One region of the Streptomyces sp. NBC_01485 genome, then DNA from elsewhere that is predicted to be linked to it. Evidence: riboswitches for the same ligand, from Rfam matches in the RefSeq annotation. Region 1 holds a riboswitch; the other holds the start of a gene.
The links. Region 1 has a riboswitch for S-adenosylmethionine ahead of OG352_RS11400 (aminotransferase class V-fold PLP-dependent enzyme). Riboswitches for the same ligand answer to the same signal wherever they lie in the genome.
Positions count from the first base shown of each region.

Region 2: it holds a riboswitch for S-adenosylmethionine, as region 1 does, so the genes downstream of both, thrC (threonine synthase) here and OG352_RS11400 (aminotransferase class V-fold PLP-dependent enzyme) in region 1, are expected to answer to the same signal.

Region 1 covers NZ_CP109435.1:2,464,563-2,469,460, reverse strand. The annotation lists gene qcrB (cytochrome bc1 complex cytochrome b subunit) at 1-409, shown strand, start outside; gene trpD (anthranilate phosphoribosyltransferase) at 586-1,650, shown strand; SAM riboswitch class IV at 1,725-1,841, shown strand; gene OG352_RS11400 (aminotransferase class V-fold PLP-dependent enzyme) at 1,996-3,369, shown strand; gene OG352_RS11395 (Lrp/AsnC family transcriptional regulator) at 3,388-3,669, opposite strand; gene OG352_RS11390 (rhomboid family intramembrane serine protease) at 4,141-4,857, opposite strand.
Region 2 covers NZ_CP109435.1:4,238,198-4,243,095, reverse strand. The annotation lists gene OG352_RS19365 (alpha,alpha-trehalose-phosphate synthase (UDP-forming)) at 1-869, opposite strand, end outside; gene OG352_RS19360 (glucosyl-3-phosphoglycerate synthase) at 978-1,922, opposite strand; SAM riboswitch class I at 2,098-2,245, shown strand; gene thrC (threonine synthase) at 2,264-3,553, shown strand; gene OG352_RS19350 (MoaD/ThiS family protein) at 3,672-3,947, shown strand; gene OG352_RS19345 (cold-shock protein) at 4,411-4,617, shown strand.

The sequences.
Region 1 (4,898 bases):
CCTGTCGATCAACTCGATCACCTGGTTCGTCCGGATCTTCTTCTTCGTCGGACCGGTCATCGCGTACGTCTTCACCAAGCGGATCTGCCTCGGCCTGCAGCGCCGGGACCGGGACAAGGTGCTGCACGGCCGGGAGACCGGCACCATCAAGCGCCTGCCGCACGGTGAGTTCATCGAGATCCACGAGCCGCTCAGCCAGGAGCAGCTGCACACCCTCACCGCGCACGAGCAGTACGCGCCGGCCGCGATCGGCCCGTCGGTCGACGAGAACGGTGTCGAGCGCAAGGTGACGGGCAAGGAGAAGCTCCGCGCCAAGATCAGCGGGGCGTACTTCGGCGAGGACCAGCAGATCCCGAAGCCGACTGTCGAGGAGTACAAGGAGATCACGAGCGGCCACGGCCACCACTGATCACCTGATCACCAGGCGTCGCCACGCCAACCCCAAAGGGTCCCGTCCGGTCTTCGGACGGGGCCCTTTGCCGTGCCCACGGGCTGGATAGGGTGGGGTTCACAGGTCACTTTGTCCTGGCGACACATGACCGTGACGGCACATGACGACACACGACGACAGACACAGGAGCGGCTATGAGCGCTGTGACCCCCGCTGGAGGCGACACCGCGGCGGGCCGTTCCTGGCCCGAGGTGCTGAACGGTCTGCTGTCCGGCCGCGACCAGGGCGCCGACGCCACGTTCTGGGCGCTGGACCGGATCATGCGCGGCGAGGCGACCGACGCGCAGATCGCCGGGTTCGTGGTGGCGCTGCGGGCCAAGGGCGAGACCGTCGAGGAGATCAACGGGCTGGTCCGGGCGATGTACGAGCACGCCAACCTGATCGAGGTGCCGGGGCCGACCGTCGACATCGTCGGCACGGGCGGCGACGGCGCGAAGACGGTCAACATCTCCACGATGTCGGCGATCGTCGTGGCCGGCGCGGGCGCCACGGTCGTCAAGCACGGCAACCGGGCCGCGTCCTCCGCGTCCGGCGCCTCGGACGTCCTGGAGAAGCTCGGCGTCAATCTGGAGCTGGCGCCGGGGCGGGTGGCGGAGGTGGCCCAGGAGGCCGGGATCACCTTCTGCTTCGCGATCAAGTTCCACCCGGCGCTGCGTCATGTGGGCGCCGCGCGCGGCCAGTTGGGCATCCGCACGGTGTTCAACGTGCTCGGCCCGCTGACCAACCCGGCGAAGGTGCGCGCTCAGGCGGTCGGGGTCGCGGACCCGCGCATGGCGCCGGTCGTCGCGGGCGTCTTCGCCGAGCGCGGCAACTCGTCCCTGGTCTTCCGGGGCGACGACGGCCTGGACGAGCTGACCACGACGGCCACCTCCCGGGTGTGGGTGGTCCGCGACGGCAAGGTCACCGAGGAGTCCTTCGACCCGCGTGACGTCGGCCTCGACCTGGTCCCGGTGGAGGCCCTGCGCGGCGGGGACCCGTCGTTCAACGCGGAGGTGGCCCGCCGTCTCCTGGAGGGCGACACGGGCCCGGTGCGGGACGCCGTCCTGCTGAACTCGGCGGCGGCGCTCGTGGCGCTCGACCCGGGCGCCGGGACGCTGGCCGGGCAGCTCCGGGCCGGCATGGCCAGGGCGGCCGAGTCGATCGACTCCGGCGCGGCCAAGCGGTCCCTGGAGCGCTGGGTGGCCGCCAGCAACGCGTAGCCGGCGGTGGCGCGGTCCCGTGATCCGGACACGGGTTGCGGGATCGCGATCACTTCACGTACGTTCCTGTACCAGGTCATGAGTGACAGTCATGAGGCCCCGGCCGACTGTCCGGCAACCCTCCGTCCGTGGCGGGGTGCCCCGGGTGAAGACCAGGTCGTAGGCAGTGAGGTCTACGGCAAGCGCGGACCCCTCCCGCTCGTCGAGCGGACGCAGTCCAGGGGTCCTGGGTCTCGAGGGAGTCTTCCGTGAGCAAGCGAATGCGATAGGGCTACCGCCCCGCCTCCGCACACCCCTTTTCCGGCCGCCGCGCCGTTTCCTCCTTCCTCTCACGGGAGTTCCGTCATGTCTGTCTCCAGTGCTGCCTCCACCGCTGTCTCCGCCCGGACCATTTGTGCACCCCTGCCCGTTCTCGGCCGGGATGTCACCGTCCCGCTCGTGACGGGCGGCGAGGTCACCTACGCGGCGCTCGACTATGCGGCCAGCGCCCCCGCCCTCCAGCGCGTCTGGGACGACGTGGCGGCGTACGCCCCGTACTACGGCAGCGTCCACCGGGGCGCCGGCTACCTCTCCCAGCTCTCCACGGACCTCTTCGAGAACGCCCGCCGCACGGTCGAGGAGTTCCTCGACTGCCGCCCCGACGACCAACTGATCTTCACCCGTTCGACGACGGACTCCCTCAACCTGCTGGCGCGGGCGCTCCCCGCCGACTGCCAGGTCTTCGTCTTCGAGACCGAGCACCACGCCTCGCTGCTGCCCTGGCAGGACGCCCGGGTGACCTGCCTCGACGCCCCGCGCACCCCGCGCCAGGCCGTCGAGACCCTGGAGCGGGCCCTCGCCGACCGCGACCCCTCCGGCCCGGCCCTGGTCTGCGTCACCGGCGCCTCGAACGTCACCGGCGAGCTGTGGCCGGTCCGCGAACTGGCCGCCGCCGCCCACGCGCACGGCGCCCGGATCGTCCTGGACGCCGCCCAGTTGGCCCCCCACCACCCGGTCTCCGTCCGTGACCTCGACGTCGACTGGGTCGCCTTCTCCGGCCACAAGCTGTACGCCCCGTTCGGCTCCGGCGTCCTGGCCGGGCGGGCCGACTGGCTGGTCGAGGCCGCCCCGTACCTCGCGGGCGGCGGCGCCAGCCGCAAGGTCACGCGGCGCGCGGACGGGGGAGTGGACGTGGAGTGGCACGAGAGCGCCGCCCGCCACGAGGCCGGCTCGCCGAACGTGATCGGCGCCTACTCCATCGCCTCGGCCTGCAAGGCGCTCACCGAGGCCGGCTTCGACACACTGGTCGCCCGCGAGGAGCACCTGATCGCGAAGGTCCGGGCGGGCCTGGCCGAGGTGCCGCAGGTCAGGGTGTTGTCCCTGTTCGGCGACGACGCCCCGCGGGTCGGCGTGCTCTCCTTCGTCGTGGAGGGCTGGAACAGCTCCCACTTCGCCGCCGCCCTCTCCGCCGAGTACGGCATCGGCGTCCGCGACGGCCTCTTCTGCGCCCACCCGCTGGTCCGCACCCTGCTGGGCAGCGACCCGCAGACCCAGGGCGAGTGCGGCGCCCCCGAGGCGGCCCCGGGCGAGAAGTCCCTCAACGCGATCCGCGTCAGCTTCGGCGCCGGCACCCCCGACGAGCACGTGGAGCGCTTCGTCGACGCGGTGCGGGAACTGGTCGCCGAGGGCGCGCAGTGGCAGTACCGGACGGAAGGCGGCCGCTGCGTCCCGGCGGTGTAGGCGGTCAGGAGCCGGCGGTCAGGAGTCCAGGCCGATCGCGAACGCCGCCTCCAGGTCGTGCTGCGAGTACGTACGGAAGGCGACGTGCGTGTCCGTGCCCTCCACCCCCGGAATCTTGCTGATGCTGCCCGGGATGACCTCCGCCAGGTCCTCGTGCTGCTTCACCCGCACCATGGCGATCAGGTCGTAGGTCCCGGTGACGGAGAAGACCTCGCTCACGGACTCCAGCGAGGCGATCCGCTCGGCGATCTCGGGGATCCGGTCCACGCTGGTCTTGATGAGGACGATCGCGGTGATCACGGCTGGTTCTCTCCCTCGGGGGGCCGGAACTGGGCGGGCTTCACTCTATGACGTGAGCCGTGGCTCACCAAAGGCGGACAGGGATCGGCCGCCGGGGTCTCTCCGCCGGCCGCCTGCCGGCCCAACACGGTGCGAATCGGGCGTATCCGCTTGCCGCCCACCATGAATTCTTCAGGTAATTCCACGAGGCCGGTCAACTGTCGTTGCGCGGAGTTCTTTATCTGATTCTCGAGGAATTCAAAGAGAACGGTGTCGCGGAGTTCTCCGAGCCCGCGGATGGTGACCTGGCGGCACCGGGCGACGTGCTGGTGGGCGGGCGGTGATGCGGGCCACCGGCCGACTGGGTCTTGCGGATATGAATACGGATCTGTTTCCCGGTGGTCGAGTCGTTGGTGAGGGCATCGATCGGAACAAAGGGGGATGAGCGGTGTGACGCGCGCAGGGGCGCGGTTGAATCGGGGCGGAGGTCGCTCAGCCCGCCCCCGAGTCCGGCACCACCCCGGTCGTCCGCCGGCCGAAACGCGCCCACGCGTAGCCGAGCCCCAGGCCGAAGCCCACCAGGTGCGCCAGATACGCCACCCCCGGCCCCTGGGCCGCCTGCCCCGCCGCCACCCACTGCAGGGCCGCCCAGAACGGCAGTACGACCCACGCCGGGAAGCGCAGCGGCAGGAAGAACAGGAACGGCAGGAGACTGGTCACCCGCGCTCGGGGAAACAGGTACAGGAACGCGCCGAGGACCGCGGAGATCGCCCCGGAGGCGCCGACCAGGGACTGCGACGACTCGGCGTTGGCGGCGGCGTAGCCCAGCAGGGCCAGGTAGCCGCAGCCGAGGTAGAAGAGCGTGAACTCGACGCGGCCCATCCGCTCCTCGGTCAGCGCCCCGAAGACGTAGAGGAAGATCATGTTGCCCAGCAGATGCACCCAGCTGCCGTGGACGAAGAGGGCCGTGGCCGGGGTCAGGGCGGCCCGGGGGGCGCCCTCGAAGAGCTCGGCGGGCACCACGCCCCAGCGCCGGAAGTAGGCACGCTGCGCGGCCAGCAGTTCGTCGCCGGTGCCGTACGCCGGATCGAGTCCCGAGCCCGGGCCGATCAGGAAGACCAGACAGCACAGGGCGATCAGTCCGTAGGTCACCGGCGCCGAGGGGCTGCGGAGGGCTCTGCGGACGGTCCCGCTCCAGTTGCCGATCATGACCACAGAGCATGACGTAACGGGACGCACCATCCCCAGAC
Region 2 (4,898 bases), 1.8 Mb from region 1:
ATGTTCTTGGACAGCTCGGTGCGGTCGACACGGACGATGGCCTTCCGCCCCTCGCCGTCCTCGCCTTCGCCGATCTGCGTACGGAGATCCGCCATGCGCTCGTCGACGTCCGGCCGGTGCGAGCGCTCGCGCAGGAAGTCGGCGTCGGCGCCGAGACCGTGCACGCCGACCCGCGTCTTCCCCGGGCCGCCCACGAACTCCGTGCAGCACGCGGTGAACGCGTCCGCCCAGCGCCGGGTGAGGAAGCCCAGGCGGTCCGCGCCGAGCATGCCGTCCAGCAACTGTTCGCGGATGTCCTGGGGGAGCAGCGCGAAGTAGTCCGGCGGCGCCCACGGGGTGTGCGAGAAGTGGCCGATGCGCAGGTCGGGGCGGAGTTCGCGGAGCATCCCGGGGACCAGGCACAGGTGGTAGTCCTGGACGAGGACGGCCGCCCCGTCCGCCGCCTCCTGAGCCAGCGCCTCGGCGAACGCCCGGTTGTAGGCCTCGTACGACGCCCACTGGCGGCGGAACTCCGCGTCGAAGACCGGCTCCAGAGGGGTCTGGTAGAGGAGGTGGTGGATGAACCAGAGGACGGAGTTGGCGATGCCGTTGTACGCGTCGGCGTGCACGCCGGCCGGGATGGGCAGCATGCGTACGCCGTCCTCGCCGACCCCGCGCCGGACCGCCTCCCGGTCGCCGTCGGAGAGCGCCGCGCACACCCAGAGGGCGCCCACGTCGGGGCCGATGGCCGACAGGCCGGAGACCAGCCCGCCGCCCCCGCGTTTCGCGTGCAGCGCGCCGTCCTCGCGCACCTCGTAGGAGACCGGACCGCGGTTGGACGCGACCAGCACCTCTCCACCCCGAGCAGCAGTTTCGTGCGTGGAAGCCATACGCCCAACCTAGCCCGGTCGGGAACCGCTCAAACGTACGGTCGCGCACTGTGCGGGGCTGTATACAGCCCCGCACAGTGTTACAGATGAGGGGTCATGTGTGACATTTCAGGCGACCTTGCGGGTCGCGTACTCCGTGATCTCCGCCATCGGCGGCCGTTCCTCGGTGTCCACGGAGTACGTGCGCGGCGCGAAGCCGTCCGCGCTGCGCTCGAACTGGGTGAGGGCCGGACGGATCATGTGCCCGCGGGCCAGCCGGAGCTGCGCGGTGCGGTAGATCGTCGCCGCCATCCGGCCCAGCGCCTGGCCGTCCTGGTGCCGGTGCTTGCGCACCCCGACGTCCACCTGGGCGAGGGCGTCGAGCCCCACCAGGTGCAGCGCGTCGACCAGCATGCCCAGCTCCACGCCGTACCCGACGGGGAAGGGCAACTGCTCCAGCAGGCTGCGGCGGGCCGCGTACTCGCCGCCGAGCGGCTGCACGAACCCGGCCAGTTGCGGCCAGTGCATGTTGAGCAGCGGCCGGGCCATCAGCTCGGTGACCCGCCCGCCCTGACCGGCCGCACCGCCCAGCGGACGGTCGTACATGCCCTTGACCAGGTCCACGCCCGGGTCGGTGAGCAGCGGGCCGACGATCCCCGAGACGAAGTCGGAGGAGAACTCCCTCAGGTCGGCGTCGATGAAACAGACGATGTCCCCGGTGGTGACCAGCAGCGACCGCCACAGCACCTCGCCCTTGCCGGGCACGGCCGGGATCCGGGGCAGGATCGCGTCCCGGTGCACGACACGCGCGCCGGCCGCCGCCGCGACCTCCGCCGTACGGTCGGTCGATCCCGAGTCGACGACGACGATCTCGTCGACCAGCGGAACCTGGTGCATGAGGTCGTGACGGATCACGGCGACGATGTCACCGACCGTCGCCTCCTCGTTCAGCGCGGGCAGGACCACGGACACCGACTGGTTCGTGGCGCGCTTCGCGGCCATGATCCGGTGCAGTGGGCGATCGGTCACGGACCAGGAGCGGGCGGCCAGCCAGCGTTCGACTTCTTCCAGCACGGTCAGCGGCTCCTCACGTCGTGATCACAGCAGGTGCACGGCAGGTGACCGTGTGATCCATCTCGCGGTTCGGACGACTATCTCAACTGTCCTGGCCTTCGGTTACAGTCTTGAACAACGCGGATGACCATCGCATGTCCGATGTCCGAGGTCGCCGTCGTTCACAACTTCATACCGCTCATCCAGAGGGGCAGAGGGATACGGCCCGATGAAGCCCCGGCAACCCTCCAGCCGGTCTTGTCCGCGTTCGCGCGGCGAGGCTCCCGGCTCGGGAAGGTGCCAAATCCGTCTCACGGCGAGATGCGTCGTGAGGAAGATGAGGAGAAAGGGCCTCGCCTCACATGGCTGCGCAGACTGTTGGAAGCACCACCGAACCCACGCCCGTCGACCTCGGCCCCGCCGCCGCGCTGAGCTGCCGCGAGTGCGGTCACCGCGTGCCCCTCGGCCCGGTCTTCGCCTGCGAAGAGTGTTTCGGCCCCCTCGAGATCGCCTACGACTTCTCCTCCTACGACACGGAGGAGCTGCGCAAGCGCATCGAGGCGGGCCCCGCGAACATCTGGCGCTACGCGCCCCTCCTGCCCGTCCCGGCCGACGTGGCGGAGAAGCCGAACATCAACCCGGGCTGGACCAAGCTCGTCCAGACCGACAACCTCGCCCGCGAGCTGGGCGTCGACGCCGGCAAGCTCTTCGTCAAGGACGACTCCGGCAACCCGACGCACTCCTTCAAGGACCGCGTCGTCGCCCAGGCCATCGAGGCCGCGCGCGCCTTCCGCTTCACCACCCTCTCCTGCTCCTCCACCGGCAACCTCGCGGGCGCGGTGGGCGCCGCCGCTGCCCGCGCCGGCTTCCGCTCCTGCGTATTCATCCCGCACGACCTGGAGCAGGGCAAGATCGTCATGGCCGCGATCTACGGCGGCGACCTCGTCGGCATCGAGGGCAACTACGACGACGTCAACCGCTTCTGCTCCGAGCTCATCGGCGACCCGGTCGGCGAGGGCTGGGGCTTCGTCAACGTCAACCTGCGGCCGTACTACGCCGAGGGTTCGAAGACGCTGGCGTACGAGATCTGCGAGCAGTTGGGATGGCGGATCCCCGACCAGCTCGTCGTCCCCATCGCCTCCGGTTCGCAGCTCACGAAGATCGACAAGGGCTTGCAGGAGCTGATCAAGCTCGGGCTCGTCGAGGACAGGCCGTACAAGATCTTCGGCGCGCAGGCGGAAGGGTGTTCGCCGGTGTCCGCCGCGTACAAGGCGGGCCACGACGTCGTACGCCCCCAGAAGCCGAACACCATCGCCAAGTCGCTGGCCATCGGCAACCCGGCGGACGGGCCGTACGTCCTCGACATCGCGCGGCGGACGGGCGGGGCGGTGGAGGACGTGACCGACGAACAGGTCGTCGACGCGATCGGGCTGCTCGCCCGGACCGAGGGCATCTTCGCGGAGACGGCGGGTGGGGTGACCGTCGGCGTGACGCGGAAGTTGATCGAGAGCGGGTTGCTGGATCCGACGCTCACGACGGTCGTCCTGAACACCGGTGACGGTCTCAAGACGCTCGACGCGGTGGCCGGGACCGGGCTCACGGCGACCATCCGTCCCAACCTGGAGTCGTTCCGCGAAGCCGGGCTCGTGTAGCAGTCGTCGTTGTTCGTCTGCGGGCCGGTGAGGGCTTGTCGCGCCCACGCGGCGGTAGCCGCAGATTCCACCCAGTCCCGCGCCCCTAGGTGCGTTTCCCTGACCGGAGGTCTCAGCAATGAGCGTTACTGTCCGCATCCCGACCATCCTCCGCACCTACACCGGCGGCGCGGCTGAGGTGTCGGCCGAAGGGGGGACCCTCGGTGAGGTCATCTCCGATCTGGAGAAGAACCACACCGGGATCGCCGCCCGGGTCCTGGACGACCAGGGCAAGCTGCGGCGGTTCGTCAACGTGTACGTGAACGACGACGACGTCCGCTTCGAGCAGGGGCTCGACACGGCGACTCCGGACGGCGCCGGCGTTTCGATCATCCCGGCTGTCGCCGGCGGCTGAATGGTCACTGACCGTCGGTCAGTACCCGCCGGTAGTAACCGTCGGTAACAGCGATTACCGAGAGTTCATCGAATTGCCCTCTCCGCGATAGAAGCGGAGGGGGCAATTCAGTGTGGTTGAGCGCGGTACAGTTGGGGAACCGGGTCGGGATCAAGAGATCCGGAGCCTTTTGTTTCTGCCCACCGCCCGATGAGAAGCAGCCAAAGTGCGCGCCTCATTCGTGGCTTTTGTGGCTTTTGCGGGGCCCGACTTGCCCTGAGTTCTGGCGAATTCTCGCCACATTCCGGATCTCGCACGTCCAGAATTCTCGTCCAAGTGACCTGTTGCAGAGGGCAGTTGGACAGATACATTCGGCCGCGGTCGACGCGTTCCGGCGCACGCCCCCAATCGTGTGGGGGGTGAGGTCTGACCCGGATCCGCGAAGTGCGGATCTGTGCAAGGGCCAGTAATAGGGGAGTTAGGCATGGCTCAGGGCACCGTCAAGTGGTTCAACGCGGAGAAGGGGTACGGCTTCATCGCGGTCGACGGTGGTGCGGATGTATTCGTCCACTACAGCGCGATTCAGATGGACGGCTACCGCACCCTGGAAGAGGGTCAGCGGGTCGATTTCGAGATCTCGCAAGGCCAAAAGGGGCCGCAGGCGGACATGGTCCGTCTTGCGACCGGCTGAAGCACGCGCCGACTGACAGCGTCGTTCTTCTGTACGTCCGCATGTCTGTACGTCCGCATATCGCTGAAGGGTTCGTACCTCCCGGGGTACGGGCCCTTCAGTCGTGCCCGGGGCGGTCGTCTCCAAGCCCCGGCCGGGCCCCTTGCCGGGACTGTTGTCGGGACCCTTGCCGGGACCGTTGTTCACCTGCGGATTGCCTCGAGCCGCTTGCACTCGGCATGGTCGAGTGCTAATCATTGGCGTTAGCACTCTGCAGGTGAGAGTGACAACGAGGATCGGGT